2 regions of the Streptomyces siamensis genome follow, and region 1 is predicted to be linked to the other one. Evidence: riboswitches for the same ligand, from Rfam matches in the RefSeq annotation. Region 1 holds a riboswitch; the other holds the start of a gene.
The links. Region 1 has a riboswitch for cyclic di-AMP ahead of ABEB03_RS37355 (M23 family metallopeptidase). Riboswitches for the same ligand answer to the same signal wherever they lie in the genome.

Region 1 (7,778 bases):
ACTGGCGCGCCGTGCTGGAGCACCTGCACGACGTGCGGGGCGTGCGCCGCCTCATGGTCGAAGGGGGCGGGCGGGTCCACACCCAGCTGATGCGGGAAGGGCTCGCGGACGAGCTGCATCTCGCCGTCGCACCGCTCTTCGTGGGCCAGCCGGACGCGCCGCGGCTGTTCGGTCCGGGCGCGTATCCCCCCGGGCGGATGCGCCTCGTGGAGACGCGGGCCGTCGGAGACGTCGTCCTCATCCGGTACGTCCCCACGGCACCCGGCACCGGCGAGCTCGCCGGCGCCGCGGACCGGCAGTGGCTGGCCCTCGCCTGCGAGCTGGCCGCGCTGTGCCCGCCCTCGCAGACGGCGTTCAGCGTGGGCGCGGTGGTGGTCGCGGCCGACGGCACCGAGCTGGCCCGCGGTCACTCCCGGGAGGGTGACGACCCCGTCGTGCACGCCGAGGAGGCCGCGCTCGCCAAGATCGACCCCGCCGACCCCCGGCTGGCCTCCGCCACCGTGTACAGCAGCCTGGAGCCGTGCGCCCGACGCGCCTCCCGGCCCGCCCCCTGCGCCCGGCTGATCCTCGACGCCGGGGTGCGGCGCGTGGTGACCGCGTGGCGCGAGCCCGACACGTTCGTCGCGGAGGCCGACGGAAGCGGGCTGCTCGCCGCCGCGGGCGTCCACGTCCTCGAACTGCCGGAGTTCGAGGAGCGGGCGAAGGCGCCCAACCGGCACCTGCTCGGCTAGGGGGTTTCGTTCGGATCGCCGCGGGCCCGAGCCGATCCGAACGAAGCCCCCTGGTCCCCGGCCTCGCGCGACACGCCGGGAGGGGGCGCGGAGAAACGTGTGTGCTTCGGGTCCCGCGGATGGCGTACACTGGTTTCACCGACGCGGGGTGGAGCAGCTCGGTAGCTCGCTGGGCTCATAACCCAGAGGTCGCAGGTTCAAATCCTGTCCCCGCTACTGAAACAAGGGCCGGACTCGGAATGACGAGTCCGGCCCTTGGTCTTTCCCCCGGCCTGTTCCCGGTCCTCGGCCTTTCCTCGCACCCTTGCCCCGCGCCCCGGGTGGCGGCAGGGCACGACCTCGCGCATTCCCCCGGTCGGTCCACACCGGTCGCCGCCCGCCCCCGTGCCGGGAAATCTGGACGGGTGGGGCGACCAGGAAGCGAGCGGCGAGCGGCCACGGGCCCGTACGACCGGTCCGGTGGACGGCTGCCCGGCGACCCCGTGCCCGACCCCGGCCTCGGGGACACCCCGCGGCCCCGTCCCGCGGGCGCCGGGGAGCGTGGGGTCTCCTCCGCGCGGACCTTCGTCCGGGTGCTGCCCGCGCTGCTCGTCGTCGCCGGGGTCCTCTACGACTACCTGACCCCGAGGGAGTTCACCGCCGCCCCCTTCTTCACCGCCGCCCCGCTGGTGGCCGCGCCTCTCTACACGCTGCTGAGCACGGCGCTCACCGGCCTGCTGGCCGTCGTCGCCGTCCTCGCGGTCCACCTCAGGCTCGGAATCGTCATGCACGTCGACGCGGTCACGGAAGTCGTCACCGTGGCGACCGCCGCCGGCCTGGCCGCGCTCATCAACGTCCTCGTGCGCCGCAGCGACGAACGGCTCGCCTCGGTCCGGGAGGTCTCCGAGTCCGCGCAGCGCGCGGTGCTGCCGGAACCGGCCGAGCGGATCGGCGGTCTGGAGGTCGCCGCACGCTACGAGGCGGCGCAGGCCGACGCGTTCATCGGCGGCGACCTTTACGCGGTGCAGGACTCGCCGCACGGCGTACGCGTGGTCGTGGGAGACGTACGGGGCAAGGGCATGGGCGCGGTGGCCGCCGTCGCCGTAGTGATCGGCGCCTTCCGGGAGGCGGCCGAGCAGGAGGCGACCCTGGAGGCGGTCGCCGGCCGTCTCGAACGGGCGCTGGCGCGTGAGGGCACCCGGCGGGAAGGTCTGGACGCCTTCGAGGGCTTCACCACGGCCGTGCTCGCGGAGGTCCCGCACGGCGAGTGTGTCGTGCGGATCCTCAACCGCGGCCATCCGCCACCCCTGCTGCTGCACGCCGACGGCACGCTCGTCACGCTCGACGGCGGGCCGGCGGCACTGCCGCTCGGGATGGGCGAGTTGGGCAGCTGGCCCGACCGTGCGGTGTGCGAGAAGTTCCCGCACGGGGCGACGCTGCTCCTCTACACCGACGGTCTGTCCGAGGCGCGCGACGGGCGTGGGGACTTCTACGACCCGGCGGAACGTCTCGCCGGACGCGTATTCCCCGGTCCCGACGCCCTGTTGACCGTCCTGGCCGAGGAGGTCCGGCGGCACGCGGGAGGCGGCACGACGGACGACATGGCGCTGCTCGCCGTACGACGTCCTTGATCGTCGTCACCGGGGGTGACCGGACCGTATCCCTCCGCATAACGACTGACGCACCATCAAGGAAAGGTGTGTTTACGAGGTGCGGTCAACTCGCCCGGTTTCCGACGGTGGTGCCCCCAAAGTCCAGGCCAAAAGCGTTAACGATCAGTCCGAACGGCTTGGAATCCGGGGTCCGCGTCTATTAACGTTCGATAACGCAGCGCGGTCGTCCCAGCCGTCACAAGAGATGGCTCCGTGCGCACGCGCCGAATCCCGCAAGGGAGCCGGGGAACCACCAACTTGGGGTGAATCGGGCGTTCTTCGCGGTCATATCCGTGGGGGACGCGCGTAGGAGACCTTCCTGCTCCGAACCCGTCAGCTAACCCGGTAGGCGAGAAGGAAGGAAAGGAGCGCGCCCACGTGGCGTCCAACCGGCCTGCCCAGCCAACCTCGTTCGCGCCGGACGAAACCCAGTCCATCGGCTACGCGCACGGCAACGACGAGGGCCCCTGGGAGGAGTGGAATCCCACCGCGGATTCCGTCCGTCCCGTCCGCGGCCGGCACCGCGTCAGCAAGCAGCGCGGCGGAGGACTCGCCCGCAGCTCCACCGTCCTCGGTGTCGGGGTCATAGCCGCCGTCGGCGCGGGTGGCATGGCCACCGCGGCGCCCGGCAAGCCGCCGGTCTCGATCTCCCTGCCCGACCTCTCCTCGGTCACCGAGTCCGCCAAGGCCCTGATCTCCGACGGCGGCGAGTCCAGCGCGCCCAAGGGCTCCAACACTCCTCTCACCACCGCCGGACTGACCAGCGCGGACGCCGCGCAGGGCAGCGCCGACGCCGGTGAGGCGCTGCGTGCCCGCATCATGCAGCAGGCCGAGTCGCAGCAGGACCAGGTCGACAGCGCGGCCCAGGAGGCCGCCGAGACCGCCGCCGCGAAGCAGGCCGCCGAGACCGCCGCGAAGCAGCAGGACGCCGCGGAGGCCAAGGCCACCGCCGCCAAGAAGAAGGCGGAGGAGGAGGCCAAGGCCAAGGCCGAGGCGGAGCGCCTCGCCGAGCTGGCCAAGAGCTACTCGCTGCCCACCTCCTCGTACACGCTGACCTCCACCTTCGGTGAGGCCGGCTCCATGTGGTCCTCCGGCTACCACACCGGCCTCGACTTCGCGGCGCCCACCGGGACGCTCATCAAGGCGATCCACGGCGGCACCATCACGGAGGCCGGCTGGGCCGGCGCGTACGGCTACCGCACGGTCCTCACCCTCGACGACGGCACCGAGCTGTGGTTCTGCCACCAGTCGTCGATCAGTGTCACCGCCGGGCAGAAGGTCACCACGGGCGAAGTGATCGGGCGCGTGGGTGCGACGGGCAACGTCACCGGACCGCACCTCCACCTGGAAGTGCACCCCGGCGGAGGCGACTCCATCGACCCGATGGCCTGGCTGCGCGGCAAGGGCCTCAACCCCTGAGCCGACCGTCTTCACCCTTGCGCCGAGGGGCTCCGGCTCCGGGCTGAGGGTCTCCACCCTTGCGCCGAGGGATCTCCCCTGGGCTGAGGGTCTCCAGCTCTGTGCCGAGGGCTCCGGCTCCTGGCTGAGGTGCTCCACGCTCGTGCCGGGGGATCTCCCCTGGCCGAGGGTCTCCACCCTTGTGCTCAGGGATCCGAGCCTGGGCCGAGGGTCTCCACCCGAACCCAGGGCTCAGCGCCCTGGGCGCACGGGCTTCATCCCGAGCCGAGGGGCCCGGCCCCCGGTGCGAGGGGCGCCACTCCTGAGGCGCGACCGCACATCCTCCGCCGAGGCGGCGCCACTTCCTCCGCGGCAACGGTCTCCGGCAGCCCTGACGACAACCCCCCGACGTCAGGGCTGCCGGTCAGGTGCATTCGGATGTCTTCGGATGCATGCGGAATACACCCATCCGGTAAGGGTGTTGGGGCGAGGTATGACTCCTCTCCGCAAGCTCGGTCCGTCCGACCTCGAGATCTTCCCGCTCGCCCTCGGGGGCAACGTCTTCGGCTGGACCGCCGACGAAGCGCACTCCTTCGCCGTGCTCGACGCGTACACCGCCGCCGGCGGCAACTTCATCGACACCGCCGACTCCTACTCGGCGTGGGTCGACGGCAACGAGGGCGGCGAGTCCGAGACCCTCATCGGCTCGTGGCTGAAGAAGCGCGGCAACCGCGCGGACGTCGTCCTCGCCACCAAGGTCAGCCAGCACCCCCGGTACCCGGGCCTGTCCGGTGCCAACATCAAGGCGGCGGCCGACGCGTCCCTGCGCCGCCTCGGCACCGACCGCATCGACCTGTACTACACGCACTTCGACAAGCCGGAGGTGCCGGTCGAGGAGATCATCGGCGCGCTCGACGAACTGGTGCGCGCGGGCAAGGTGCGGCACATCGCCGCGTCCAACATCTCCCCCGAGCGGCTCCGCGAGTCCCTGGAGTTCTCCGACCGCGAGGGCCTCGCGCGCTATGTCGCCCTGCAGCCCCACTACAACCTCGTCTCGCGCGACACGTACGAGGGGCCCCTGCACGACGTCGCCTCCCGCGCCGGCCTCGCCGCCGTCCCGTACTTCGCCCTCGCGTCCGGCTTCCTCACGGGCAAGTACCGCCCGGGTACGAGCGTCGACTCGGCCCGCGCCGCAGGGGCGGGCAAGCACCTCGACTCCGAACGCGGCATCCGTGTCCTGGCCGCCCTGGACGAGGTCGCCGAGGCGCACGGCGCACCGGTCGCCACGGTCGCCCTGGCCTGGCTGGCCGCCCAGCCGACGGTCGCGGCCCCCATCGCCTCCGCCCGCACGGTCGAACAGCTCCCGGCGCTGCTGGGCGTGGCGGACCTCGTCCTCACGGAGGGGGAGCTGGCGAAGCTGACGAAGGCGTCCGCCTGACAGGAGCTGCCGCTAGGTGCGGTAGGGGTTGTAGGCGGGGTACGGGGCCACCGGGCCGTACGGGTTCCCGTACGGCTGTCCCTGCGGTTGCTCCGCGGGGTGTCCGTACGCCCAGGCGTACCCGTACCCGTAGCCGCTTCCCTGGGCGGGCCACGGCGGTGCCGGAATCCGCGGTGCGACCGCCCGTGCCGCGTACGCCAGGGCGGGCCGGGCGATCTCCCTGCGCCGCCACAGCTCGTCGAGCAACTCCCGCTCCCGCACGACGAAGTCGGCGCCGGCACGGCCGCGGCGGCCCCGGTGACGCAGGAACGCGAGCGAGGTCGCGTACGCCTCGTACTCCGCGACCGAGCGCGCCGCGGCCTTCCCGCCGTGATGCCCCGCGTACTCGCGGGCGAGCCGCCGCGCCCGCATGGAGCCGAGCACATGGGGTTCGGCCGGGATCAGCCAGCCGGCGACGGCGTACGCCGGAAGCTCCGTGCGCACGGTGCGCAGTTCACGCTGCCGTGTCCAGACGACCAGCCAGGTCAGCAGTCCGAACGCGGGCACCATGAACGCGGCGTACACCGCGAAGAATCCGTACTCCCCGAACGTCGAGGAGCCGTTCCAGACGGAGTGCATGCCCATGGCGAGCAACAGTCCGCCGAAGGGCAGCAGCACGCGGCGCAGATGCTGGCGTTCCGCGGACAGTGCCGCGACGCCGAATCCGATGCCGGTCAGCACGGTGAACAGCGGATGCGCGAACGGTGACATGACCACGCGGACGAAGAAGGTCGCGGCGGTGAGGGAGGCGAGCCCCCGCTCCCCGCTGAGCTGGTCGGTCCCGAACGCGGTGCCGAGGTAGAGGATGTTCTCGGTGAACGCGAAGCCGGTGGCCGTGATCCCGGCTATGACGACCCCGTCGACGATCCCGGTGAAGTCCCGTCTGCGGAAGAGGAAGACCAGCAGCACGGCGGCCGCCTTCGCGGATTCCTCGACGATCGGCGCTATGACGGTCGCGCCGAGCGTGTCGGCGCTCGACGGGTCCGCGGTCGAGGTCGCTATCCATCTGGTCGCGAAGCTGTTGGCGACGATCGCTATGAGCGCGGCGGCGCAGGCGCCCCAGGCGAACGAGAAGATCAGATTGCGCCAGGGGCCCGGTTCGACACGGTCCAGCCAGCGGAACGCGGCGATGAGGAGCGGCACGGGGAACACGGCGAGACCGAGGCCGACCAGAAAGCCCTCGGTGCCGGTCTGCTCGCGGACGAGCGCCAGGATCACGAGCCCCGACATCGCGAGCAGGGTGATCAGCGCGCCGTACCGGACCCATCGGCGCTGCCACCAGTGCGCGTGCCGCAGCCCACCGCCGGCGGGACCGCCGGGGTGCGTCGGGTACGTCGGGTACGGAGGGCAGGTGGCCACGGCATCGACCCTAACGAGGGAGGGGCGCAGCCCGCGACGGTGCCTGGTGCTGCCCGGGGCACCCGCACGGACACCGAAGGGACGGCCCGGGTGGCTCCCGGGGCTTCAGCGGCCCTTCAGCCGTCGGCGGACTGCTGGTCCGGGTGTTCTTCGAGCTGCTGTACGCGCCGGAAGAGGAGGTCGTTCACCACATGACCCTTGTCCAGTCCCTGGCCCTCGAAACGGGTCAGCGGCCGGAAGCCGGGACGTGGCGCGTAACCGCCGTCGGGCTGGGTGTTCTCGAAGTCGGGGTGCGCGCTCAGCACTTCGAGCATCTGCTCGGCGTAGGGCTCCCAGTCGGTCGCGCAGTGCACGATCGCGCCCGGCTTGAGGCGGGTCGCCACCAGGCTGAGGAACTCGGGCTGGATCAGCCGCCGCTTGTGGTGCCGCTTCTTGGGCCAGGGGTCGGGGAAGTACACCCGCAGACCGCTCAGGGACTCCGGCCGGAGCATCTCCCTGAGCAGGATGATCGCGTCGCCGTTGGCCACGCGGACATTGGACAGGCCGCCCCGGTCGGCGAGATTGAGCAGGTTGCCCTGGCCCGGCGTGTGCACGTCGACCGCGAGGATCCCGGTCTTCGGGTCCTCGGCCGCCATCTGCGCGGTCGCCTCGCCCATCCCGAAGCCGACCTCCAGCACGACGGGACAGTCGGTCCCGAACAGCTCGGCCAGATCGATCGTCCGCTGCCCGTCGATGTCCAGACCCCACTTGGGCCACAGCCGCTGGAGCGCGTCCGCCTGCCCGGCCGTCACCCGGCTGCGACGCGGCTGGAAGCTCCGGATGCGCCGCTCGAAGTGCGACCCGGCGGGATCGGCCTTCGGGCCGTCGGGGAACCGGGGCTCGCCCTTCGCACGGGTATGCCGCAGCGAGCCGGCGTCGGTGGCCGGCCCGGCCTCTTCGGGGGAGTCAAGGAAGTCAGACACAGTGGTGTCGATTTTACGGGGGTGTGCGGGCTGGGGGATCCGGGTCCGGGACAAGGTCCCCCAGGGGCAGGGGCAGGGGCAGGGGCAGGGGCAGGGGCAGGGGCAGGGGCAGGGGCAGGGGCAGGGGCAGGGGCAGGGGCAGGGTGCGGGTCCGGCAGGGGAAACCGGGGTGTCATGTGCCGGCCAGCGCGGCCAGTGCCCTGCGGGCGACCTCCCTTCC
Region 2 (7,778 bases), on a different contig from region 1:
CATCGCGGAGCACCAGGACGAGTTGGGCGACCGCTTCCTCTTCCCGCGCGTGGACGCCAAGCTGCCCCGCAGGCTCGCCAGCAAGCAGGGGCTGCACGAACTGTGCGTCGAACACGGCATCCCCAGTCCTGCGGCGGCCTTTCCGCAGTCGTACGAGGACATCGTCGAGTTCGCCGAGAGCGCCCGCTTTCCCGTCGTCGCCAAGAACCGCGAGGCGTTCGTGCGCCGCAGCCGTCCCGCCGTGAACGGCACGACGCGGATCGCGACCCGCGAGGGCCTGCTGACGCTCGCCCGGGACTGGGGTCCGCAACCGGGCGTGATCCTCCAGGAGTACCTGCCCAGGGAGGACGCGGAGGACTGGATCGTGCACGCCTACTTCGACGCGGACTCGACACCGCTCGCGATGTTCACGGGCGTCAAGGTCCGCTCCTGGCCGCCGCACGCGGGAATGACGGCGAACGCGTACGTCGTCGACAATCCGGAACTCGCCGACCTCGCCGCCCGGTTCATCAAGGAGATCGGCTTCAGCGGCATCATCGACCTCGACCTGCGCTTCGACCGGCGCGACGGGCAGTACAAGCTTCTCGACTTCAACCCGCGGATGGGCGCGCAGTTCCGTCTCTTCGAGAACGAGTCGGGCATCGACGTCGTCCGCGCCATGCATCTGGATCTGACCGGGCGCGCCGTTCCGGAGGGGGAACAGCGGGCCGGTCACCGCTACGTCGTGGAGAACATCGACCTGCCGGCGCTGCTCGCCTACCGGCGCAGCGGCTACACGACACCGCACGCACCGGCTCGCGCGAGTGGTACGGAGCTGGCCTGGCTCGCGGGTGACGACCTGCGGCCGTTCTTCACGATGCTCGCGCGCTTCGTGCGGCCGGGCGCGAAGCACCTGTATCAGCTGTGGCGCACCAACCGCCGCGGCAGCACCACCACGAAGTGACGGCAGACGTCCGACGTCCTGGGGAGGGGACTTCGTGATTCATCCGGTAGCAGTCATCGGTGCCGGGCCGTTCGGCCTGTCCACCGCGGCCCATCTGCGGGCCCGCGGTGTCCCGGTGCGTGTCTTCGGCGAGCCCATGGTGAGCTGGCGCGACCACATGCCCGAGGGAATGCTCCTCAAGTCGACCCCGGCCGCATCCACCATCGACGCCCCGCAGCGTGGGCACACACTCCTCGACTACTGCGACGCCGCGGGGATACCTCGCCTCGTCACGGACGAGGACATCATCCCCGTCGAGACGTTCATCGCGTACGGCGAGTGGTTCCAGCAGAAACTGGTGCCCGAGCTGGAGCGGGTGCGGGTCGTCTCCGTCGACCGCAAGGCCGGCCGCGGCGGCTCCGGCGGCTCCGCCCGTTCCGGTGCCGCCGAGAGCCCGGACGGCTTCGAACTCAAGCTGGACTCGGGCGAGTTGTTCACCGCGCGGGCCGTCGTGGTGGCCACCGGTCTGTCCGGACTCGACCATCTGCCTCCCGAGCTCGCGAGCGTGGCGGCCGACGGGCCCACCCCCACGGGCCCCGTCTCGCACAGCTCCCAGCACCACGACCTGAGCCGGTTCTCCGGCAAGGAACTGATCGTCGTCGGCGCCGGCCAGTCCGCTCTGGAGACGGCGGCGCTCGCGGCGGAGGCGGGTGCGCGGGTGCGGGTGGTGTCCCGCGGCAGGGGCGCCGTGGACTTCGGCGCGCCCCCGTGGCACCAGCCGAGGCTGCGCCCCGAGTCCCCCTTCGGCCGCGCCTGGTCCCTGTGGGCCCTGAGCTACTACCCGCAGCCCTATCGCCACCTGCCCGCGCGGGCCCGGCACTACTTGGTGCGCCGGGTGCTCGGCCCGCTCGGAGCCTGGTGGCTGCGCGACCGCTTCGAGGGCAAGGTCGAGGTCCGTGAGGTCCAGCGGATCGTCCGCGCCCAGGTGCGCGAGGGCAGCCCCGTCCTGACCGTCCGGACCCATGGGGGCCGGGCCGAGGAACTCTTCGCCGACCACGTCGTCGCGGCGACCGGCTATCGCGTCGACGTCGCGGCGATGGACTTCCTCGGGCACGAGCTGCGCACCGAACTGGCGGTCAGCCGCGGCACCCCGAGGCTGGGCGCGGGCTACCGCTCCTCCGTCCGAGGCCTGTACTTCACCGGGCTGCCGGCGGCGGCCTCGTACGGGCCGGTGATGCGGTTCGTGTGCGGGACGGAGTTCGCCTCGCCCCGGCTGGCCGGACATCTGGCCGCCGCACACAGGTGAGTTGGGGCGAGGTGCGCTGCGGGCGAAGCGGCGCACCTCGCCCTTGCGTGGCTGTGGAGAAGGGCGCCTCCGTGTACCGCGCGCACGGGTTGTACGGCGAACTGCCCCTGCCGTCCGGACGGTGAAGGGCGTTGCGGGCGGGATACCGGACGTCGTCCGGTTCACGGCGGGCCGTTGAGTCGTGCGATCCGTATTCTTCGGATCATGGCCGCTCCGACTGCATATTCACTCATCGCCACTGACCTGGACGGAACGCTGCTGCGCGGCGACGACACCCTCTCCGACCGGTCGCGGGCCGCGCTGGCGAGGGTGGCCGAGGCGGGTGCCCGGCATCTCGTGGTGACGGGCCGTCCCGCACCGAGGGTGCGACCGCTGCTGGACGAACTCGGCGGCGAGGGACTGGCGGTGTGCGGTCAGGGAGCGCAGCTGTACGACGCCGGGGCGGACCGGATGCTGTGGTCGGTGACCCTGGACAGGGAACTGGCGGAGACGGCGCTCGGCAAGATCGAGGCGGAAGTCGGCCTGCTGTACGCGGCGGTGGACCAGGACGGCGTGGACGGGCTGACCTTGATCGAGCCGGGCTACGTGATGCCCCACCCGACGCTCCCGGCGGTACGGGTGCGGCGGCGCGACGACCTGTGGACGGAGCCCATCAGCAAGGTGCTGCTCCGTCACCCTTCCCTGACCGACGACGAGTTGGCCTCGGCGGCACGGTCGGTGGTCGGTTCGCTGGCGACGGTCACCATGTCGGGGCCGGGTACCGTCGAACTCCAGCCATGCGGCGTGACCAAGGCGACGGGTCTCGCCCTCGCCGCGGCGCACCTCGGTCTCGCGCCCGCCGAGACCCTCGCCTTCGGCGACATGCCCAATGACATCCCCATGTTCGACTGGGCGGCCCGTGGGATCGCCATGGCCAACGCGCATCCGGAACTGAAGGCGGTGGCCGACGAGGTGACCTTGTCGAACGAGGACGACGGCATCGCGGTCGTGCTGGAACGGCTCTTCGGGGTGTAGACGCAACCGAAGAAACGGAACAAATCAGAGAAGTCTGAGAAAGACGGACAAAAATACCGATTCGGGGCGCGTGCGGAAGTCCGCCCGCGCCCCGAATCGGCGATGTGCCGCTGTCGCCGGGTCAGTACGCTCCGTTGACGTTGTCGATCGAGCCGTACTTCGCCGCGGCGTAGTTGCAGGCGGCCGTGATGTTCGCGACCGGGTCGTACGGGTCCATCGAGGTGCCGGGGACGTGGTACGCCTTGAAGGTGGGGTCGATCACCTGGAGGAGGCCCTTCGAGGGGATGCCGGCCTTGGCGTTGGAGTCCCAGTTGTTGATGGCGCGGGGGTTGCCGGAGGACTCGCGCATCACGTTGCGGTGGATGCCGTTGTACGTGCCGGGTATGCGCTTCTTGGCCATGATGTCCAGGGAGTGCTTGATCCAGCCGTCGAGGTTGTTGGCGTACGTCTTGCCGGAGGAGGGGGCCGCTGCCGCCGGTGCGGCCTTGGTGAGCGGGGACACCACGCCGGTCGCGAGGTTCTTCGTGCCCACCGTCAGCACCAGTCCCGGGCGCAGGTGGGCGGCGTCGGGGCCGATGACGGCCTTGTTGGCGTCGTACAGCGCCTGCCAGCCACCGCTCGACGGGTTCTTCTTCGCGACGCTCTGGAGGGTGTCACCGGCGACCACGGTGTAGGTGAGGAGCTGCACCTGGGGGACGGTCGCCCGGACGGTCTGCGTCGCGGTGGCGGCCTGGGCGCCGGTGGCGCTCAGGAGGGGGAGTGCGAGGGCGACTCCGCCCACACCGGCGGCGAGCACGCCACGGGTGATGAGGGGGCTGGTCCTGAAGCGGCGGTTCATGAGTCGTCCGGACATGGCGGTTTCCTCTCCTGCGCCTGCGAGGTGAGCTGTCGGGTTCGGGCGGGGAGGTGCCCGGCCGCGCTCTCTGTGCGGCTTGACCCCTAGTCGTTCCGGTTTGTCTGGATCGACGGCTTTTCTGGGTCCCCCGCTCCTGCCGTGTGTGCGTGGGTGGGTGGGTCCGGGCGGCGGCAGGATTCGGCGATCCGCCCGGGATCGACGTGAACGTATGCGAGAGCACATGTCGGGAACAAGGGCTGAATTTCGGACGAAGATCGCTTTCGCCTGATTAAGGCAGTGTCGATACGTCCGATTCAACCGGAATTGGATCCTCAACTTGCCTTTAGCAAAGGGATCCTGTGAAGACGGCGTAAATTCCCGGTCGAGGGTGCACGTGACCCAACTCACGAGACCAAGGCCAACTAAAGCGGCAAGACCGGCAACTCGGACATCACGCCTCGGTGGCCTATCGGTACGAGTAGGTACAACTCGGACATCAGGGCGTGGCGGGCCGGAGGGTATAAGTCGGGCAACTCGGGCAGGCCGCAGGGGTTTCCGTGGGGCAGGGCGGTCGTGCGTCCGGCCGCCCCGGCGGGCAGGGCCGGAGCGTCGGCGGGCCTAGCCCGACGTGCGCGGGATCCGCTTCTGCCACGTCCGGTGGAAGACCACCTCGTCGCCGTCCCTGCAGATGACCTCGTCGGAGGCGATGAACTCCCTTTCGGAGCAGGTGAGTTCCGACCGCGTCGTCACCCGGGCGTCCCAGGCGAGGTCAGGGCGGTGGAAGCGGACCGACCAGGCCGAGCGGGCGCGCGCCGACAAGGGGCCGGACTCGTCGATCGTGTACGACTCCCCGACGTCCTCGGTGACTTCGAGGCCGTCCGGGTGGATATGGGTGCCTTCGTGACGGAGGTCGGTCTCCAGACGCCACTCGCCCTTGGCGACGTCGTGCACGAGGAGCCGTTCGGGGCGCGGCTCGTCCAGCGTCGCGGGGGAGGCCGCCCCGAGGGGTGCGGACTGCTCCGGCTCCTCGAAGGCGATCGCCGGGTCCGACTCCCGTGCCCTCACCGGGAGTTCGAGGACGCCGGCCGCCGGGTCCAGGGTGAAGCCGGTCTCCGGACCGGGCTGGGGCCAGACCCACGGCCAGTACGCGGAGGAGACGGCGAGCCGGACGTGATGCCCGGGCGGGAACGCGTGACCGATGGGGTCCAGCTCGACGAGCACGTCCTCCGTCGCGCCCGGCACCCATGCCGTCGCCCGGTCGCTGCCGTGGCGCGCCGACAGATTCAGCACGCCCCGGGTGACGAGCGTCGAGGCGCCGTCGGGAGCCACGTCGCACAGCCTGGCGATCACCTGGCCCCGGGGGGAGTGCGAGGTCAGCCGCAGCCGGACCGCCGGGCGGCCCAGGACCCAGGTCTCCTCCGTGACCTCGAACTCGAAGCAGACCGACCGGGCGTCCTCCTCCCGCTGGTCCGGGGGCAGGTCGGCGTCGTGGCCGCGTGGGACGGTGCGGCCCGCGTCCACCCCGGTGTGCTGCGGTGAGCGCACCGCCACCGGGTCGCCCTGGAGCGCGTATGTGACCCGGGTCACGGAGGGCGACGGCCAGACGGGATCACCCACCCAGCGGCCGGTGATCACCGGATACGTCGTCGCCGGGGGACGCGCGTCCATGACGTACGAGCGCAGGAGCGGTTCCGTCATGATGCCGCCGGGGCCGGGGCCGGGGCCGGGGCCCGTCCCGGGCGTCGTCGGGGTGCGCAGCCAGTGGTCCCACCAGCGCAGGGTCTCCTGGAGGAAGCCGATCGCCGGGCCGGGCGGCCGGTCCCGGTCGGGATAGTGGTGCGACCACGGGCCGATCACTCCGCGTACGCGATCGGGTGGCAGGTGCTCGACCAGACGCAGCACCGTGTCGCGGTACGGGTCGTGCCAGCCGCCGACCGCCAGGACCGCCGCCCGGATCGCTCCGTAGTTCTCGCGGACGCTCCCGTGGCGCCAGTACGCATCCCGGGTCTGGTGCTCCAGCCAGGTGTGGACCGGTGGCTCCACCGCCTGGAGCCGCTTCACCCACATGTCCCGCCACATCACCTCGCCCACGTGCGCCGGGTCCGGGGGAAGGGCGGCGGAGGCGAGCGTCGCGGCCGACCTGGCGTGCAGGCCGGCGGCCCGTACGGAACCTCCTGCGTAGTGGACGTCGTTGTCGTAGCGGTCGTCCGTCGAGCAGACCGCGACGACCGCCTTGAGCGGCTCGGGTGCGAGGGCCGCGATCCGGAGAGAGTCGAAGCCGCCCCAGGAGATGCCGAACATGCCGACGCTTCCCGTGCACCAGGGCTGGGCGGCCAGCCAGTTGACCACCTCCACGCCGTCGTCCAGCTCCTCCTGCGCGTGCGCGTCCGCCGGCATGCCCTCCGCATTGCCGTGCCCGCGGATGTCCACGCGGACGGAGGCGTAGCCGTGGCCCGCGTACCAGGGGTGGCGCTGCCAGTCGCGGGGCGCGGTCCGGTCCGTGAGGCGGTGCGGAAGGTATTCGAGGAGAGCGGGTACGCGTTCCTCGGTCAGCGGGCGCCAGACGCGCGCGTACAGACGGGTGCCGTCCGGGAGAGGGATCCAGATGTCCTCGTGGGCGGTCTCGTACGGGAAGGACGTACGGATGTGCATGATCATCGCGCTCCCGGGCCCGGCGGAGCCGTGGGACTCGGGCGGTTCGGCACGGTCGTCGGGCGCGGCCTGTCGGGGCGGCCCGGCGGGCCCTTGCGGTACGTGGGGCGGGCGGGGTGCGTGGGGGTGACCTCGGTGGGCGGCGCCGTGCGCGGCGTCCACCGAGGGGATGTGTTCCGCCGTGTGCGTGCGTCCGGCCAGGTGATGCCGACCGGTCGGCGACGAGGGCCGGCTGCCGGGCTCGGCTCGGCGCAGGTTCGGGACACGGTCACCCACTTCCGGTTGTATCGGAACGTAACGCCACATGTCGCCGGGTATCGGCTGATCGCGAACATACCGTTGGTGATCGGATACCGCCCGGGCATGGAGGTACCTCCTGCCGGAGCCAAGTCGGCCGGGGGACGGTGGGCGCTCGTGGTGATCGAAACGTGACCGGATACGCTGACTTGAGTGATGGCAGCGACACATCGACAAACCGTGTCATCGACCGAATGATCGACCGAGTTTCGCCATGTGATCGTCAGCAGACAGGAGAACCTCTCGTGACCGTCGTCGGGCCGTTCGGGCTGAGCGTGCGGGACCAGGCTCTCGAAGCCGATGTCCAGGCCGGATTGGCGGCTGTCGAGGAGGGTTTGCTCGAAGCCACCAAGAGCGAGGTCCCCTTCATCACGGAAGCCGCCCAGCACCTCGTGCGGGCCGGCGGGAAGCGGTTCCGGCCGCTTCTCGTGACGCTCGCCGCGCAGTTCGGTGACCCCTACGCGCCGGGTGTCGTGCCCTCGGCGGTGGTCGTCGAGCTCACCCACCTCGCCACGCTGTACCACGACGACGTGATGGACGAGGCGGACGTGCGGCGCGGGGTGCCGAGCGCCAACACCCGCTGGGGCAACTCGGTCGCCGTCCTGACCGGTGACTTCCTCTTCGCCCGCGCCTCCTACATCCTGGCCGACCTCGGGCCCGAGGCGGTCCGCATCCAGGCCGAGGCCTTCGAACGGCTGGTCACCGGCCAGATCCTGGAGACCGCGGGGCCGCGCGACGGGCGCGACCCGGTC

Region 2: linked by a shared signal. The riboswitch ahead of ABEB03_RS09835 (transglycosylase SLT domain-containing protein) and the one ahead of ABEB03_RS37355 (M23 family metallopeptidase) in region 1 are both predicted to bind cyclic di-AMP.

Annotation. Positions count from the first base shown of each region.
Region 1 covers NZ_BAABKB010000040.1:19,817-27,594, reverse strand. The annotation lists gene ABEB03_RS37370 (dihydrofolate reductase family protein) at 1-731, shown strand, start outside; tRNA gene ABEB03_RS37365 (tRNA-Met) at 874-947, shown strand; gene ABEB03_RS37360 (PP2C family protein-serine/threonine phosphatase) at 1,136-2,341, shown strand; cyclic di-AMP (ydaO/yuaA leader) riboswitch at 2,575-2,729, shown strand; gene ABEB03_RS37355 (M23 family metallopeptidase) at 2,741-3,781, shown strand; gene ABEB03_RS37350 (aldo/keto reductase) at 4,254-5,198, shown strand; gene ABEB03_RS37345 (PrsW family intramembrane metalloprotease) at 5,211-6,596, opposite strand; gene trmB (tRNA (guanosine(46)-N7)-methyltransferase TrmB) at 6,713-7,558, opposite strand; gene lhgO (L-2-hydroxyglutarate oxidase) at 7,731-7,778, opposite strand, start outside.
Region 2 covers NZ_BAABKB010000003.1:188,053-195,830, forward strand. The annotation lists gene ABEB03_RS09820 (carboxylate--amine ligase) at 1-943, shown strand, start outside; gene ABEB03_RS09825 (FAD-dependent oxidoreductase) at 978-2,228, shown strand; gene ABEB03_RS09830 (HAD family hydrolase) at 2,433-3,242, shown strand; gene ABEB03_RS09835 (transglycosylase SLT domain-containing protein) at 3,364-4,095, opposite strand; cyclic di-AMP (ydaO/yuaA leader) riboswitch at 4,118-4,229, opposite strand; gene ABEB03_RS09840 (CocE/NonD family hydrolase) at 4,696-6,729, opposite strand; gene ABEB03_RS09845 (polyprenyl synthetase family protein) at 7,272-7,778, shown strand, end outside.